One region of the Paenibacillus tritici genome, then DNA from elsewhere that is predicted to be linked to it. Evidence: a T-box and tRNA genes for the amino acid it is inferred to sense, from the RefSeq annotation. Region 1 holds a T-box; the other holds one or more tRNA genes.
The links. The T-box of region 1 lies ahead of KDC22_RS12565 (tryptophan--tRNA ligase). A T-box ahead of a tRNA ligase gene usually reads a tRNA of that ligase, here a tRNA-Trp.

Region 1 (9,413 bases):
GCTGATCGAACGGACGAATGTCAATATTCTCGGGGCGGCGCAGCATATCGCTAATGATCAGAGCATCCCCGTAATCGACAGGATTCTCCGGGTGGTCATGGCGCTGAATATAAACAGTGGAAGCGGCGGCGGCACGGAAATAATGGAGCATATTCACAAGCCGCAGAATGCGCTTATGCATCAGAAGATTCAAAAGGCGATCATCAGCGGCGTTCCGCCGATTCTGGCTCCTATCATCAGCGAGGGCATCCGGCAGGGATTGTTCAATACACAGTATCCGTATGAATGTATGGAGATGGTGGTGATTTATGCGAACACCATTTTTGACAATGATATGTTTGAGTTGACGGATGACCAGCGAATGTCGCGCATCCTGGCATTTATCGCCAACCTGGAAAGACTGCTCGGGGCCGAGAGCGGAAGTCTGATGAGTGTGATGCAGATATTCGGCAGCGCGGAGGGAGCGGAAGGGGGTTCAGGCGATGCGTAGAGCAGATACAGGATTCGGCAGATTTCTGTTTCTGTGGTCAGGTCAGCTAATCTCAGCGGTTGGCAGCGGGCTTACCTCGTTCGGGCTGGGCATTTATATCCTGCAGCAGACCGGGCAGGCATCGGCGATGGCTCTGGTTACGCTGCTGGCGTTCATGCCCTCGCTGCTGCTGAGTCCGGTCGCGGGCGTGCTAGCGGACCGCTATGACCGCAGGCTGCTGATGGTGCTGGGCGACAGTCTCTCTGCCACAGGACTGATCTATATTCTGGTCTGCCTGCTTAGCGGGGAAGCACAGCTCTGGCAGGTCTGCGTGGGAGTGACCGTTAGCTCGGTATTCTCCTCGCTGCTTGATCCGGCCTACAAGGCTACCGTTACTGATCTGCTCACCGAGGAGCAGTACACGAAGGCAAGCGGTTTCGTTCAGATCGCCGGGTCGGCCAAATATCTGATCTCACCCGTCATTGCCGGGCTGCTGCTCGCCGTGTCGGATGTGAAGCTGTTGCTGATCATCGACATCTGCACCTTTGCCATTACGGTTCCGACAACGCTTGCTGTACGCAGCGGACTGGCTTCCAAGAAGGCGGAGCAGGCGCAGGCTTTTATCCGTGAATTCAAAGAAGGCTGGAGAGCCGTTTCCGGTAAGCGGGGAGTGCTTGTCCTTGTGATTATGACCTCAGTCATGACCTTCTTCATCGGGTTCATTGAGACATTGTCGATGCCGATGATTCTGGCGTTCTCCAGCAGTACTGTCTTGGGGACGCTGGAGACCGTTATGGCTTCGGGGATGCTTGTGTCGAGTGTGATTATAGGGATGCTGCGGCTACAGAAGAATTTTGTCACCATGCTGTCGGTGTCGCTGTTTGCCTCAGGACTCAGTATTGCGGCGTTCGGACTGCGTGAGAATATTGTGCTGATTGGAGTTGCCGGATTCCTGTTCTTCGCCATGCTGCCCTTCACGAACACGGCCCTCGATTATCTGGTCCGCACCAATATTGACAATTCCGTGCAGGGCAGAGCCTGGTCACTGATTGGACTGCTCTCCCAGCTTGGATTTGTTGTGGCCTATATGCTGGCGGGAGTGCTGGCAGATTACGTATTTACGCCACTCCTGGTGACAGGCGGGTTGCTTGCGGACAGTGTCGGCAGAATAATCGGCACCGGCAGCGGCCGGGGAATGGGATTCCTCATTATCATCGCCGGGCTGCTGTTAAGCGCCGCTTCCGTAATAATCTATCAGCTTAAGTCTATAAGAAGCCTGGAGAGCAGAGGTGAAGTATGTACTACCGAATAATCCGGAACGATATCCGCAAAAGCAAAGCAACCACATTAACTACGATGTTATTCGTCGCTGCCGCAGCAATGCTTGTCTCGCTGTCGGCTATCCTGATCGTTAATCTGACGGGGGCAATTGATAATCTCATGACACAGGCCAAGACGCCGCATTTCCTGCAGATGCATTCAGGGCAGCTGGATAAGACGCGATTGTCAGCATTTGCGGAGCAGAACCGCAAGGTTGAAGAATTTCAGGTACTCGATTTCCTCAATGTGGAAAATGCGCAGATTGTTATCGACGGCCAATCGCTGGCAGACAGCGTTCAGGATAATGGCTTCAGCACGCAAAGCGGGGCCTTTGATTATCTGCTGGATCTGGACGGGAAGGTGATTACGGTACAGGACGGCGAGATTTATGTTCCGGTCACCTACATGAAGGATGGCTCCGCGAAGGCCGGAAGTTCCGTGAGGGTTGGGGACAAAAGCTTCAGCGTAGCGGGGTTCCTGCGGGATTCCCAGATGAATTCGCTGCTCGCCTCGTCGAAGAGATTCCTCATCAGCCCGGGGGATTATGCGGAGATTCAGCATTCCGGCAGCACAGAGTATCTGATTGAATTCAGACTCAAGGATTTATCCACGCTTGGAGCCTTCGAGACAGAATATACCGCAGCGGGGCTTGAAGGCAACGGCCCGGTGATCACCTATCCCTTGTTCAGGGTGCTGAATGCGATCTCTGACGGGCTGATGATTGCCGTTATCCTGATGGCGAGCGTGCTTGTCGTTATTATCGCCTTCCTGTGTATCCGGTTTACCCTTCTGGCGACCATGGAGAGCGATTACCGCGAGATTGGTGTCATGAAGGCGATCGGCTTACGTGTCTCTGATCTCAAAAGGTTATATCTGGCGAAATACGCAGCCGTTGCCGCTCTGGGAAGTATTCTCGGATTGGCGTTGTCGTTCGTCTTCAAGGGCCTGCTGCTTGACAATATCAGGCTATACATGGGCGAAAGCGGGAATCCAGCACTTGCCTTGGCCTGTGGAATCCTTGGCGTACTGCTCGTATTCCTTACGATTGTTGCTTATGTGAACCGGGTGCTGAAGCGTTTCCACTGGATCTCTGCGGTAGAGGCCATCCGCTTCGGCACAGCGCAGGAGAAGCCTGCGGGCTCCGGGAGGCTGACCCTGAGCGGCAACCGGCTGCTGAACACGAATGTCTATCTTGGCCTGAAGGACGTCTTATCCAGGAAGGGTCTATACGCAACGATGCTTGCTGTTCTCGTAATCTCTTCCTTCATTATGATTGTTCCCCAGAATCTCTACACTACGATATCCTCCCCGAGCTTCATTACCTATATGGGCATCGGAGACAGTGATCTGCGCCTGGATATCCAGCAGACCGGCAATATTGAGGAGAAGACGACAGCTATTGCGCGGGTGATGGAGAGCGATGTGATGATCTTCCGCCATGCGGTGCTTACCACCCGGGCGCTTAAGGTGAAGCTGGACGATGGAACCGAGGAGCGGCTGAAGGTGGAGTTCGGCGATCATTCTATTTTCCCGGTAGCCTATTCGGAAGGGCGGAGACCGGAAGCAGCGAATGAAATCGCGCTCTCCGCCGTGAATGCCAAGGAGCTGCGAACCAAGCCCGGTGACTCGCTTACACTTCTGGTTGACGGAGAACCCAGAGCGCTTGCCGTAAGCGGAATCTATTCGGATGTGACCAATGGCGGAAAAACGGCCAAGGCCGTATTCCCCGTGAATTCAGCGGAGGTGATGTGGTCCGTTATCTATGCCGAGCTGGCAGATTCATCGCTGGTCAGCAGCAAAGTAACCGAATATGCCGAACTGTTCAATTATGCCAAAGTATCAGGAATTGATGAATATGTGACGCAGACCTTCGGCTCTACCATAAGTTCAGTAGGCAAGGCTGCATGGGCGTCCATGGCGCTGATGCTGCTGATCAATGTGCTGATTACGCTGCTGTTTATGCGTATGCTGGTGGCCAAGGACCGGTATTCCATTGCCGTCATGAAATCCCTTGGCTTCCGGAATTCGGAGCTGACGGCGCAGTATTACGCGCGTTCGGTAGTCGTGCTCATCATCGGGGTTGTTCTGGGCACCCTGCTGGCGAATACCCTGGGGCAGCTTCTGGCAGGAGCAGTTATCTCTTCGTTCGGCGCTTCGTCGTTCAAGTTCGTGGTGGACCCGCTCTCAGCATATGTGCTGTGTCCGCTGATCATGACAGGCTCCGTATTCATTGCCACGATTATCGGCACATCGGGAATCGGACGAATCCAAATATCCGGGAACATTAAGGAGTAGATCATGCAGATGAAGAAGATCATTTCGGGTGAAAATATTATCAAACAATACGGCACCGGCGGGGAGCAGCGCAAGGTGCTGGACGGGGTATCCGTCGATATTCACGAAGGCGAATTCGTGTCGGTGATGGGACCTTCAGGCTCAGGGAAGTCCACACTGATGTTCGCCCTAAGCGGTATGGACCGGATAGATGAGGGCCTTGTTACTTTTGAGGGCAAGGATTTGGCATCACTGGAGGACGATGAGCTTGCCGATCTCCGCCGGACGGGAATGGGCTTCGTATTTCAGCAGCCGACGCTGATGAAGAATCTGAACATCCTGGATAATATCATTCTGCCGTCTATGCGCGGCAACCGGCGTAAGGCCGCAGAGATTACCGGGCAAGCCAGACAGCTTATGCAGAAGGTGGGGATCGCGGAGCTGGCGAATCGGGATATCACGCAGGCTTCGGGCGGGCAGCTTCAGCGGGCCGGTATCTGCCGGGCGCTGATGAGCAGCCCGCGGATTATTTTTGGGGATGAGCCGACCGGCGCACTGAACCTGAAGGCTGCCCAGGAGATCATGGAGCTGCTGGCTGAAATCAATGAAGAAGGTACAGCGGTCATGCTGGTCACCCATGATGCCGTCATTGCGGCGAAGACGGAGCGGATTATGTTCATGTGTGACGGCAGAATTGTCGATGAACTGCGTCTTCCGAGATTTAGCGGCCAAGACATAGAGGAGCGGATGAACAGAGTCATTGCAAAAATGCGGGAGATTGGGATTTAATTACAATGAACGATTGGCACGTGCTATTCGTAATATAGTTATTTGCTAACACCAAGGAAGAGGTGAGAGGGAATGCTAAGAATTCAACATTTTACGAAGAGCTATAAGGGCGGCCGCAAGGCAGTGGATGACCTCAGTCTGGTAGTCGAGCCGGGCGACATCTATGGCTTCATCGGGCATAACGGAGCGGGGAAAACCACGACCATCCGCGCTGTGGTAGGCGTACTCGATTTTGAAGAAGGGGAGATTGAAATTGACGGCATCTCTGTGAAGGCAGATCCGCTGGCTTGCAAGGCGAAGCTTGCTTATATTCCGGATAACCCCGATCTGTACGATCATCTTACGGGTATTCAATACCTGAATTTCATCGGTGATCTCTTTCACGTCTCCAAGGCGGACCGGGAGCGGCTCATCGGCAAATACAGTGATGATTTTCAGATTACGGCTAATCTGGGCGATATGATCTCCTCATATTCCCACGGCATGAAGCAGAAGCTCGCTATCATCTCTGCGCTCATTCATGAGCCGAAGCTTTTGGTGCTGGACGAACCCTTCGTGGGCCTTGATCCCAAAGCAGCACATACGCTGAAGACGCTCATGACGGACTTGTGCAGCAAGGGCAGCGCCATCTTCTTCTCCACGCATGTGCTGGATACCGCAGAGAAGCTCTGCAACAAGATCGCTATCATTAAGGACGGACGGCTGATTACCCACGGCAAAACCGAAGTGGTACGGGGCGAGCACAGCCTGGAGGACGTATTCATGGAGCTGATCGACAATGATTAATATCTGGAGGTTAACAAAGCTGCAGCTATTGTCCTCCTTCGGCCTCAATAAAGCGCTGCATACGAAAGACCCTGCGGAGAGACGGAAGGCGCTGCTGCTCAGTATCGCGATGATCGCCGGTATACTCATGATAGGATTCGTGTCTTACGGCTACAGCCGCATGATGGCGAAGACGTTTGAACAGCTCGGGCGGCTGGATCTGCTGCTGGCGGTGATGATGACGGTCACTTCGCTGGTCGGATTCTTCACTACGGTCTATAAGGCAAGCGGGGTATTGTTCAGCTATAAGGACTACGATATGATCATGTCGCTTCCCGTGAAGACCAGCCATGTGGTGGCGAGCCGTGTGCTTCAGCTCTATGTGATGAACCTGTTCTTCACGCTGCTGGTCATGCTTCCGGCGGGGGCTGTATATGCGCAGCTTGTGAAGCCGGGTGTACTGTTTTATCTGTTTTTTCTAATGACACTCTTATTCATCAGCTTACTGCCGATTATAGCGGCTACGATTGTGGGCTCCTTGATCAGCTGGGTCTCTTCCCGGTTCAGGGCGAGCCGGATGCTCAGCATCATCTTCACGTTTATCTTCATTATTGCCCTCATGCTGGGCTCATTTATGCTTAACGGAGAGGAGCAGCAGCTTACGGATGTTGGAGAGGGCTTGGGTAAAATGATCTTCAAGCTGTATCCGCTGGCGTCCGTCTATGTTGATGCAGTCTGTTCGTACCGGGTTCCTGCATTAATTCTCTTCATCGCTGTCTCTGTACTGGCCTTTGTACTCTTCTCCACCGTGCTGGCAACCCGGTACAAAGCCATTCATACGGGACTGATGACCAGCCGTGCAGGCCGCAAGTACACCATGAAGCCCTTGCAGGAGAGCTCTGTGTTCAAGGCCTTGTATCTCAAAGAGCTGCGCCGCTACTTCAGCTCCGCCAATTATGTGCTGAACACAGGCGTTGGTATGGTTCTGCTCTTATTAATGTCGGTTTCATTATTGTTCGTCAGCTCAGAGAAGCTCGGGACGATCCTTGCCATTCCGCAGTTGTCAGAATATTTGAATACGTTCAGCCCGCTTGTGGTGTCCTTGTTCGTCATACTGAGCTGCACCACATCAAGCTCAATTTCGCTGGAAGGGAATCATCTGTGGATATTGACAAGCTCCCCCGTCTCCAAGCAGGCGATCATCCTCAGCAAGGTTGCCGTGAATCTCACCATTACCTTGCCGGTGATAGCCGTAAGCTCGGTGCTGTTTGTTGTTACGCTGGAGACCGGATGGACCGAAAGTCTGCTCCTGCTTGTGATCCCTGTAATCTATGCCTGTTATTCAGCCATGCTGGGCGTGATTGTGAACCTGAAGCTGCCCAAGCTGGAATGGACCAGTGAAGTTGCAGTCATCAAGCAGAGCGCAGCGGTGCTGGTCTCCATGGTTATCGGAGTCCTCACGCTGGCCGTTCCCGTCATGCTATTCATGCTTATTGAACATCTGAACGGCGATCTTCTTATGCTGATATACGGTGTTATTATAGCAGCGGTATGCGCCGGCATGTACAGATATATACAGACCCGAGGGGAGCGGTTATTTGCGCGGCTGTAATCCTAACAGCCACTACTAGAGATAGAAGTCTGATCTATTTGTAACGTCCGATCTTTAATTTTACCTTCTTAAGCAAAGGTGCAGCTATGGCTCTTGCCTTCCGGGCACCCTCATTTAGGATGTCATCAATTTGCTCTGGCGCAACCATCAATTTATTATATTTTTTACGCGGCTCCTCCAGGTAAGCATTTACCACCTGGAACAGTTCTTGTTTGGCATCTCCCCAACTGATACCGTTTAAATATCTGTTCCTGAAATCCTGTACTTGGGCAGGAGTCGCAAACTCTTTGTACAGTAAGTAAATATTTGAGGTATCCGGGTTTTTTGGTGCTTGTGGAGGCGTTGAGTCTGTTTTAATTTTGTTAATGAGCTTCTTCAAGTGTTCTGCTGGTTCAAACAGCGGAATCGTATTATTATAGCTTTTGCTCATTTTTCTTCCGTCCAGACCCGGAATAACTGCTGTTTTCTCATCGACAATATAGTCAGGCAGCTTGAAGGTATCTCCATAAATCCGGTTAAAGCCTTCGGCGATATCTCTGGCGATCTCCACATGCTGTATCTGGTCTTTACCGACAGGGACCTTGTCTGATTGAAACAGAAGAATATCCGCAGCCATCAGAATCGGATAGGTGTAGAGGCCCATATTGACCCCGGTATCTGAATCCAAGCCTAATTGTTCATTTTTGTCATGAATGGATTTGTAGGCATGGGCGCGGTTCATTAGGCCTTTGGAGGTTAGGCATGACAAGATCCAGCTAAGCTCGAAGATTTCCGGCACATCGGATTGTCTATAAAAAATTACCCGGTCCGGGTCGAGTCCTAAAGCCAACCATGTAGCTGCAATGCTGTAAGACAAAGTATTGAACTCATCTCTATCCTGAATGAAGGTTAATCCATGGTAGTCTGCGATGAAGTAAAGAGAGGTGCAATCACTGGTCCCGGCAATTTGCAGCGCGGGTTTGATCGCTCCGATGTAGTTCCCCAGATGGACTTTGCCTGTAGGCTTAATTCCTGTTAACACAATTTCATTACTCATTTTATCCCTCCGTCTATGTAATCAAAAAGGGGTCCTCTCATCCTGAAAAGGACGAGAGAACCCCGTGGTACCACCTTAATTAGCCCGAAATTAAATCGGACCCGCTTAAACGTATCGAAATATCACTGGATATCTGAATACGCGTCTCTTGTAACGACGAGACTTTCGCCAAAGCCTACTTCCTAAGGTTCGGTTTGGATGCTCAGAAGTCCACTTCGGCATAGTCCCTACACTGATTCGCACCATCCATCAGCTCTCTGAAGTATTCGTTATGCGTACTCTCTTCGTCATTGCAAAGTTGTATAATATTGTATTACTGTATTTTTACAACACATTCGTGCGAAAGTCAATTTTATATTATATAGGTTTATGAGATTACCCCTTGAACTTGACGCGGCGTCAAGTGGTACGATAGCTATGAGATCGAAGAGAGGAGGTAGAAATGAACAGGACTGTTGTTACCATACAGCAATTGTCAGAGCAAATGGGGCTGACGAGCCGCACCTTGCGGCACTGGGAAGCAGAAGGACTATTTCATAGCGGCAGAGATTCATCGTCGGGTTGGCGCACATACGAGGAGGATGCGCTTCAATGTATCAGGATCACGGCTCTGCTGCGGAGAATGGATATTCCGATCAAAGAAATACAGCCTGTCGTGGAGAGAAAATCAGTATTTGAACTCATACGGGTCATTGAGAACAGGATAGCGGCTCTACAGGTGCACCAAAAAGGCTTGAAACGGGTTGAACAGCAATTACTTCAGACCCTTGAATACCTGAACATTACCAATAAGAGGACCTCTGTCCTGGAGGAACTGCTTAACGAAATGGAGAATGTATTTATGAGTAATGTAACCGAGCGGTCAACATTCAAAGTGATTACACTGCCTGCGATGAGGGTTGCCTATCATATCGTGGTAGACGTTTCTCCTGAAGACAAAGCGATGGGACCTTTAATGGACTGGCTGAAGTCTGCGACTCTCTTGGGTACGGCGCGGTTGTTCGGCGGGAATATGAAGCCCATGCCAAGTAGTACAGGTAAGCCCTATGGTTATGGAATGTGTGCGACAATTCCTGAGGGGGTCGTTGTACCGGAGCCATTCCAGGAGATGCTGCTGCCCGGCGGACTCTATGCCAAGCTTGACAGCG
Region 2 (9,413 bases), 3.6 Mb from region 1:
GACGCAACGAAGTAAGTGATCCCGGTGGCGAGCGCCGCCCCCAGACAAGCCAACAGCATCATCTGCCCATAAGAATAACCCGGCATGAAGGCCAGGCAGCATGCAATTGCGAAGGCTGCCCCAGAGCTGATCCCCATCAGTCCGGAGTCGGCCAGCGGATTGCGTGTCGTTCCCTGCATGATCGCACCACAAACCGCAAGGCTGCATCCGACAATCAGATCGGCTACGGTACGCGGAAGACGCAGGGTCTGAATAATTTGATGCTCAGTGAGTGTTGGATCAAATCGGAAAATAGCCTCCCATGCAGTCGCTAACCTCATATCGGCGGCGCCGAAGCTAATCGACGCCGCCGATATGAGAACCGTTAACCCAAGCCCTATCACCATGTACATGGTGAATTTCATCGCCCCGCGGCGTTTTTGTTGAGGCTTGTTTGTCATTATATTTCCCAATCCCCTTATTTCGCTAATGCCAGCAATTGATTCACAATATGATCTATCAATGCACTGGAAGTCATTATATCCGTGGACCAGGATAGCGATGAACCCACCATTACGATCCGATTTTGTTGCACAGCCGGTAGCAATTTCCAGATTGCCTGATCAGCAGGAACTTCCGTATCTCCTAAAGCGATCAAGTAATCCCCCATGTAAGCAGGCAGAGCCTCCATAGAGACTTCTCCCCAATATTTATCTGCAGCAATGATATCAGATTGGACTTTGGGCGGTGCCTTCATTTGAAGTTCATTATAGATAAGCACACCCACTGCATGTTTGGCTCCAGCGACGGAGCTACTTTTATCACTGAATTCTCCTAGAGTCACTGTCTTGTCTGAAAGGCCTGCATTTGTAAAAGCCAGCTTCGCTTCTTCAATTTTGCTCGCATAAGCATTCAACACAGCCTCAGCCTCAGCCGGCTTATTCAAAATATCGCCCATAAAACGGATCCGCTCTTCTGTAGTCATATCACCATAAGGGACATAAATGGTTGGAGCAATTTTGGATAGATCATCATAATTCTCTTCGCCCCAGGCTAAGATGATCAAATCAGGCTCAAGACTCATCACATCTTCCGGCTCCATCTTTATTTTAATAGAATCTTTAATCTGATTAGAATATACAGCCTCTGTCTCCCCCCTTGTCGCTCTCGCAACACCTAGTGGAGTTACACCTAAAGCCACCACATCACCAACCAGATAATCGACTACAACACGCTGAGGGTTGCTAGGTACCTCAATATCACCTTTTACTGTGGATATCGTTCTGGTCTGCGAGGCTGCTTCGGAAGCTTTCGTCTCCGGTACTTCCGTTTGCTTCGTCTGTTGTGTCTCCGCGGGCGGATTCACCGTTCCCCTGTTATTCGCTGGCGTCCCCGACGTACATGCCGTCAACAACAGCATCAAGCTCATCGCCGCCGCAAAAAGCATTTCTTTACTTCTAACTTGTCCAAACATGCTTGATTCCCCATCTCTATAAGACTTGACCAGATTCGCCAGTTCCCTCTCATTGTAATGAAGATGAGAATCATTATCAATACCATCAACCTGCATAGATAGTGCGTTTATTTTCCGGTAATCACTCGGCGTCATTTTGTAATACTTCTTAAACATCCGAAACAGGTTCTTCTCATCCACAAAGCCGGTTCCTGCTGCGATTTCTTTAATGGTTGCTTCTGTATTCTTTAAGCCATGGCAGGCAGCTTCTATCCTCCGCTGAATGAGGTACTCCTGTAAGCTCATCCCTTCCTTCTTTTTGAAGAGCCGCGTCAATTGCCCGCCGCTAATTCCAAACATATCGGCAATTTCTTTAAACATAATCGGCTCTCTGTAATGTTTATCAAGATACACTTTCGTAGAACAAGATGGATCTGGCTGGAGATACCGGGTCTCACCCTCCTCAAAATCTCTGTACACCCCATGAATCAATTGATAGAGAAAACTTTTGGCCTGCAACTGATTCATCGCCTTGCCACCGTTCCAGGCATTCATCATCTGTTGGAACAAATCGAGGACTAAGATGGGGTTACTTGGCGTATAACCATACTGTTGAACAAATGGATTCACCTGATCCAGTAATTGCTGCAGATACCTTTTGAGAAAAAGAGGTGATTCTGCTTTATAAAACACCATAAAAGTCCTCACACTCTCTCCTGTAGGCGAAATGCTAAGCAGGCTCCCCTTCCCGCCGTGAACCAAACCGAAACGTTCTATACCAAATGCGGTTTCATTCAGTTGAATTTGCGCTTCTCCTCCACATGCATAGATAAACATGCTACTAGGCATTTTGTAATGTTCCAAGGGGTATTGGGATACTATATTCTGAACACGCACATCTATTAAAGTAATGATCGAACGTGCCCATATACGGGCCATCGTATCAATGGTCTCTGGTGTAACCATCTGGCTTACCTCTGCTTTTTCCTGCACCAACCCGCACTCCCTCATCTCACTTATTTCTAATTTATAAATCTAAATTATTTATTACTCTAATATATATCATCCCAATATTTTGATTTTGATTATCATTATCATTTATAATAGATCAAGTATATCATCATTTAGTGATCTTTGAATCCAAATTCCAAATTGATAATTCGGTGGCTCCTTGGCCGCCAGCTATATGGGCAAGAACGCAAAAAAAGTCCACCAGATAATGTATCTGATGGACTCTTAGCTTTAATATAATACCGGCGAGAGGACTCGAACCTCCACGGTTTCCCACTCGATTTTGAGTCGAGCGCGTCTGCCATTCCGCCACGCCGGCGTATTCATTGATTAGTTCAAAAAGAAAAATGGAGGTGCCACCCAGATTTGAACTGGGGATAAAGCTTTTGCAGAGCTTTGCCTTACCACTTGGCTATGGCACCAAAATAATGGAGCGGACGACGGGAATCGAACCCGCGACCCTCGCCTTGGCAAGGCGATGCTCTACCGCTGAGCCACGTCCGCATATAATGGCTGGGGATATAGGAATCGAACCTATGAATGACGGAGTCAAAGTCCGTTGCCTTACCGCTTGGCTAATCCCCAATAAGTTGTTGAATAAAAATGGGGCGACTGATGGGTCTCGAACCCACGAATGCCGGAACCACAATCCGGTGCGTTAACCCCTTCGCCACAGTCGCCATATTAAGCTTTTTGAATGATATACCTTATAATTCTTATAAAAGAAATGGGGCGACCGATGGGTCTCGAACCCACGAATGCCGGAACCACAATCCGGTGCGTTAACCCCTTCGCCACGGTCGCCATATTAAACTTTTATAGAAAATTACTTGGCAGGGGCAGCAGGAATTGAACCCACACCAACGGTTTTGGAGACCGTTGTTCTACCTTTAAACTATGCCCCTAAAAATGGTGGAGGCTGATGGATTCGAACCACCGAACACGTACGTGAGCAGATTTACAGTCTGATGCGTTTGGCCACTTCGCTAAGCCTCCACGGGATGGTGCCGGCGAGAGGACTTGAACCCCCAACCTACTGATTACAAGTCAGTTGCTCTACCAATTGAGCTACACCGGCATATTAAGTTGTGTATGGTGGCGCGGGAGGGAATCGAACCCCCGACACAAGGATTTTCAGTCCTTTGCTCTACCGACTGAGCTACCGAGCCATATAAGTTATTTCATAAAGATAAAGATGGCGGAACCGACGGGATACTCTTCACTTCGTTACGAGATTGCGAAGTATTCCTTACGAAGCCTATGCTTCAACGAACCCAGGGAATTCTCATCCCTTAAGCCATTAAAATGGCGGAACCGACGGGATTCGAACCCGCGATCTCCTGCGTGACAGGCAGGCATGTTAGGCCAACTACACCACGGTTCCAAAACAATTGCGGGGGCAGGATTTGAACCTGCGGCCTTCGGGTTATGAGCCCGACGAGCTACCGGGCTGCTCCACCCCGCGTCATTGGTAAAAATCTATTCAGTTAAATCATAGATGGTGGAGGCTGAGGGGTTCGAACCCCCGACCCTCTGCTTGTAAGGCAGATGCTCTCCCAGCTGAGCTAAGCCTCCATGTATCAGTTCCAAAAAAATGGTGACTCGTATGGGATTCGAACCCATGTTACCTCCGTGAAAGGGAGGTGTCTTAACCCCTTGACCAACGAGCCATGCTGTGTAAAAAGTATTGCTACGGAGAGAGAGGGATTCGAACCCTCGAGACGCTTGTGGCGCCTACACGATTTCCAATCGTGCTCCTTCGGCCAAACTCGGACACCTCTCCATATGGCTCCCCGAACAGGACTCGAACCTGTGACAACTCGATTAACAGTCGAGTGCTCTACCAACTGAGCTATCAGGGAATATACATATCAGGCTTGATCGCCTGAAAACTGAATCCGAAACGAATTTGTGTATTAGTGTATTTGGATAAGCCCTCGACCGATTAGTATTGGTCAGCTCCATGCATTGCTGCACTTCCACCTCCAACCTATCTACCTCGTCGTCTTCAAGGGGTCTTACATACTGGGAAATCTCATCTTGAGGGGGGCTTCACGCTTAGATGCTTTCAGCGCTTATCCCGTCCGTACGTAGCTACTCAGCCATGCTCCTGGCGGAACAACTGATGCACCAGCGGTACGTCCATCCCGGTCCTCTCGTACTAAGGACAGCTCCTCTCAAATTTCCTGCGCCCACGACAGATAGGGACCGAACTGTCTCACGACGTTCTGAACCCAGCTCGCGTACCGCTTTAATGGGCGAACAGCCCAACCCTTGGGACCTACTTCAGCCCCAGGATGCGATGAGCCGACATCGAGGTGCCAAACCTCCCCGTCGATGTGGACTCTTGGGGGAGATAAGCCTGTTATCCCCAGGGTAGCTTTTATCCGTTGAGCGATGGCCCTTCCATGCGGTACCACCGGATCACTAAGTCCGACTTTCGTCCCTGCTCGACTTGTAGGTCTCGCAGTCAAGCTCCCTTATGCCTTTGCACTCTGCGAATGATTTCCAACCATTCTGAGGGAACCTTTGAACGCCTCCGTTACTCTTTAGGAGGCGACCGCCCCAGTCAAACTGCCCGCCTGACACGGTCCCCGTACCCGATAAGGGCACTAGGTTAGAACCTAGATACGATCAGGGTGGTATCCCAACGGCGCCTCCGCAGAAGCTTGCGCTCCTGCCTCAACGGCTCCCACCTATCCTGTACAGATCGTACCCAAATTCAATATCAAGCTGCAGTAAAGCTCCATGGGGTCTTTCCGTCTTGTCGCGGGTAACCTGCATCTTCACAGGTATTAAAATTTCACCGGATCTCTCGTTGAGACAGCGCCCAAGTCGTTACGCCATTCGTGCGGGTCAGAATTTACCTGACAAGGAATTTCGCTACCTTAGGACCGTTATAGTTACGGCCGCCGTTTACTGGGGCTTCGGTTCACAGCTTCGGGTTGCCCCTAACCACTCCCCTTAACCTTCCAGCACCGGGCAGGCGTCAGCCCGTATACTTCGCCTTACGGCTTCGCACAGACCTGTGTTTTTGCTAAACAGTCGCTTGGGCCTTTTCACTGCGGCCCCCTCGGGCTATTCACCCTACCGAGGCACCTCTTCTCCCGAAGTTACGAGGTCATTTTGCCGAGTTCCTTAACGAGAGTTCTTCCGCGCGCCTTAGAATTCTCTTCTCGCCTACCTGTGTCGGTTTGCGGTACGGGCACCTTCTCCTGACTAGAGGCTTTTCTTGGCAGTGTGAGATCATGACCTTCGCTACTATAATTTTCGCTCCCCATCACAGCCCAGCCTTCACGATGTGCGGATTTGCCTACACATCAGCCTCACTGCTTAGACGGACACATCCATCAGTCCGCGTCACTACCCTCCTGCGTCACCCCATCGCTCATAGCGGATTACGGTGGTACAGTAATTTCAAACTGTTGTCCTTCGACTACGCCTGTCGGCCTCGCCTTAGGTCCCGACTTACCCTGAGCGGACGAGCCTTCCTCAGGAAACCTTGGGCTTTCGGCGGATCAGATTCTCACTGATCTTTTCGTTACTCATACCGGCATTCTCACTTGTATGCGGTCCAGCGCTCCTTACGGTACACCTTCAACCCACATACAACGCTCCCCTACCCCAGATGCTAGTGCATCTAGCCATAGCTTCGGTGGTGTGTTTAGCCCCGTTACATTTTCGGCGCAGAGTCACTCGACCAGTGAGCTATTACGCACTCTTTCAATGGTGGCTGCTTCTAAGCCAACATCCTGGTTGTCTGTGCAACTCCACATCCTTTCCCACTTAACACACACTTGGGGACCTTAGCTGATGGTCTGGGCTGTTTCCCTTTTGACAATGGATCTTAGCACTCACTGTCTGACTCCCGGCAAGAAGTAAATGGCATTCGGAGTTTGACTGAGCTTGGTAACCCTTGCGGGCCCCGCACCCAATCAGTGCTCTACCTCCACCACTCCATTCACCGAGGCTAGCCCTAAAGCTATTTCGGGGAGAACCAGCTATCTCCGAGTTCGATTGGAATTTCTCCGCTACCCCCACCTCATCCCCGCATTTTTCAACATGCGTGGGTTCGGGCCTCCAGTGCGTGTTACCGCACCTTCACCCTGGACAGGGGTAGATCACACGGTTTCGGGTCTACGTCCACATACTCAATCGCCCTATTCAGACTCGCTTTCGCTGCGGCTCCGGCTTCTCACCTTAACCTTGCATGTTAAACGTAACTCGCCGGTTCATTCTACAAAAGGCACGCCATCACCCATAGAAAGGGCTCTGACTTTTTGTAAGCACACGGTTTCAGGTTCTATTTCACTCCCCTTCCGGGGTGCTTTTCACCTTTCCCTCACGGTACTGTTTCACTATCGGTCGCCAGGTAGTATTTAGCCTTAGCAGATGGTCCTGCTGGATTCATACGGGGTTTCACGTGCCCCGCACTACTCGGGATCCGTCTCGGAGAGAATATAGTTTAGGCTACAGGGCTTTTACCTCTATCGCGGGTCTTTCCAGACCTCTTCGCCTACCATATTCCTTTGTAACTCCATGTGAGACGTCCCACAACCCCAAGGGGCAAGCCCCTTGGTTTAGGCTGTTCCGCGTTCGCTCGCCGCTACTGACGGAATCACTATTGTTTTCTCTTCCTCAGGGTACTTAGATGTTTCAGTTCCCCTGGTCTGCCTCTACATTTCCTATGTATTCAGAAATGAGTAACTGCGAATTACCACAGCTGGGTTTCCCCATTCGGACACCCCCGGATCAAAGCTTGCTTACAGCTCCCCGAGGCAGTTTCGTTGTTCGCCACGTCCTTCGTCGGCTCCTGGCGCCTAGGCATCCTCCGTGTGCTCTTATTAGCTTAACCAACGCTCCGATGTTTGGCTGATTCGCTCATCTTGTTTTGAATGTTGTTCATGGATTGCTCCATTCACCAACACATTCAAAGCCAAAGGTCGCTTCATCATCCAAAATCTTCGCTTAGCATCACTATAATATTGAAACTTGTTTACACAAGTTCAGCTTAAAGGAATGTTCTAAAACGCAAATTCGTTTCGGTATCCAGTTTTCAAGGATCAAGGTAAAGATGAGAGCTTCAACTCTCAAAACTGACCAACGAGTGAGTAACAGGCCTAAACCTGAGTTGTGGAAGCTAAGCTTCCGATTTGAATGTTTCCATTGCAGGAAACGATTCTCCATAGAAAGGAGGTGATCCAGCCGCACCTTCCGATACGGCTACCTTGTTACGACTTCACCCCAATCATCTACCCCACCTTCGGCGGCTGGCTCCCTTGCGGGTTACCCCACCGACTTCGGGTGTTGTAAACTCTCGTGGTGTGACGGGCGGTGTGTACAAGACCCGGGAACGTATTCACCGCGGCATGCTGATCCGCGATTACTAGCAATTCCGACTTCATGCAGGCGAGTTGCAGCCTGCAATCCGAACTGAGACCGGCTTTGCTGGGATTGGCTCCACCTCGCGGTTTCGCTTCCCGTTGTACCGGCCATTGTAGTACGTGTGTAGCCCAGGTCATAAGGGGCATGATGATTTGACGTCATCCCCACCTTCCTCCGGTTTGTCACCGGCAGTCACTCTAGAGTGCCCAGCTCAACCTGCTGGCAACTAAAGTCAAGGGTTGCGCTCGTTGCGGGACTTAACCCAACATCTCACGACACGAGCTGACGACAACCATGCACCACCTGTCTCCGATGCTCCGAAGAGGGGCACTATCTCTAATGCTTTCATCGGGATGTCAAGACCTGGTAAGGTTCTTCGCGTTGCTTCGAATTAAACCACATACTCCACTGCTTGTGCGGGTCCCCGTCAATTCCTTTGAGTTTCAGTCTTGCGACCGTACTCCCCAGGCGGAGTGCTTACTGTGTTAACTTCGGCACCAAGGGTATCGAAACCCCTAACACCTAGCACTCATCGTTTACGGCGTGGACTACCAGGGTATCTAATCCTGTTTGCTCCCCACGCTTTCGCGCCTCAGCGTCAGTTACAGCCCAGAAAGTCGCCTTCGCCACTGGTGTTCCTCCACATATCTACGCATTTCACCGCTACACGTGGAATTCCACTTTCCTCTTCTGTACTCAAGTTACCCAGTTTCCAGTGCGACCTCAGGTTGAGCCCAAGGTTTAAACACCAGACTTAAATAACCGCCTGCGCGCGCTTTACGCCCAATAATTCCGGACAACGCTTGCCCCCTACGTATTACCGCGGCTGCTGGCACGTAGTTAGCCGGGGCTTTCTTCTCAGGTACCGTCACTCCGATAGCAGTTACTCTACCGGACGTTCTTCCCTGGCAACAGAGCTTTACGATCCGAAAACCTTCATCACTCACGCGGCATTGCTCCGTCAGGCTTGCGCCCATTGCGGAAGATTCCCTACTGCTGCCTCCCGTAGGAGTCTGGGCCGTGTCTCAGTCCCAGTGTGGCCGTTCACCCTCTCAGGTCGGCTACGCATCGTCGCCTTGGTGGGCCATTACCCCACCAACTAGCTAATGCGCCGCAGGCCCATCCCCAAGTGGCAGATTGCTCCGCCTTTCATTCTCTCTTCAGGAGAGGAAAGAAATTATCCGGTATTAGCTACCGTTTCCGGTAGTTATCCCAGTCTTGAGGGCAGGTTGCCTACGTGTTACTCACCCGTCCGCCGCTAAGTTAATCCGGAGCAAGCTCCTTCATAACTCCGCTCGACTTGCATGTATTAGGCATGCCGCCAGCGTTCGTCCTGAGCCAGGATCAAACTCTCCAAATTGGTATTTAGAAAGAGCGATTGCTCATTTTGAAACATCTGACGAGAATTTACATTCTCATTTTGGAAGTCACTTTCGTGATTTCCGATACTCACTCGTTGTTCAGTTTTCAAAGATCAAGCTCATCTCTCGTCGCCGTTTTTTGTCTCAGCAGCGACCTTTATAATATATCACAGCGCCCTCGTTTTAGTCAACCTTTTTTTTCGATTACTTTTTCCGGCTGATTT

Region 2: it encodes a tRNA-Trp, which carries the amino acid that the T-box ahead of KDC22_RS12565 (tryptophan--tRNA ligase) is inferred to sense. The anticodon was not compared.

The regions. Positions count from the first base shown of each region.
Region 1 is NZ_CP073365.1:3,024,429-3,033,841, forward strand. Features, by position in the region: gene KDC22_RS12535 (TetR/AcrR family transcriptional regulator) at 1-490, shown strand, start outside; gene KDC22_RS12540 (MFS transporter) at 483-1,781, shown strand; gene KDC22_RS12545 (ABC transporter permease) at 1,766-4,084, shown strand; gene KDC22_RS12550 (ABC transporter ATP-binding protein) at 4,094-4,852, shown strand; gene KDC22_RS12555 (ABC transporter ATP-binding protein) at 4,925-5,638, shown strand; gene KDC22_RS12560 (hypothetical protein) at 5,631-7,229, shown strand; gene KDC22_RS12565 (tryptophan--tRNA ligase) at 7,264-8,265, opposite strand; T-box leader at 8,310-8,565, opposite strand; gene KDC22_RS12570 (MerR family transcriptional regulator) at 8,708-9,413, shown strand, end outside.
Region 2 is NZ_CP073365.1:6,609,275-6,618,687, forward strand. Features, by position in the region: gene KDC22_RS28330 (FecCD family ABC transporter permease) at 1-440, opposite strand, end outside; gene KDC22_RS28335 (AraC family transcriptional regulator) at 458-2,425, opposite strand; tRNA gene KDC22_RS28340 (tRNA-Leu) at 2,684-2,762, opposite strand; tRNA gene KDC22_RS28345 (tRNA-Cys) at 2,792-2,865, opposite strand; tRNA gene KDC22_RS28350 (tRNA-Gly) at 2,873-2,947, opposite strand; tRNA gene KDC22_RS28355 (tRNA-Gln) at 2,954-3,028, opposite strand; tRNA gene KDC22_RS28360 (tRNA-His) at 3,048-3,123, opposite strand; tRNA gene KDC22_RS28365 (tRNA-His) at 3,172-3,247, opposite strand; tRNA gene KDC22_RS28370 (tRNA-Trp) at 3,275-3,348, opposite strand; tRNA gene KDC22_RS28375 (tRNA-Tyr) at 3,354-3,439, opposite strand; tRNA gene KDC22_RS28380 (tRNA-Thr) at 3,446-3,521, opposite strand; tRNA gene KDC22_RS28385 (tRNA-Phe) at 3,537-3,612, opposite strand; tRNA gene KDC22_RS28390 (tRNA-Asp) at 3,750-3,827, opposite strand; tRNA gene KDC22_RS28395 (tRNA-Met) at 3,835-3,908, opposite strand; tRNA gene KDC22_RS28400 (tRNA-Val) at 3,943-4,018, opposite strand; tRNA gene KDC22_RS28405 (tRNA-Glu) at 4,039-4,113, opposite strand; tRNA gene KDC22_RS28410 (tRNA-Ser) at 4,137-4,226, opposite strand; tRNA gene KDC22_RS28415 (tRNA-Asn) at 4,230-4,305, opposite strand; rRNA gene KDC22_RS28420 (23S ribosomal RNA) at 4,369-7,298, opposite strand; rRNA gene KDC22_RS28425 (16S ribosomal RNA) at 7,633-9,188, opposite strand.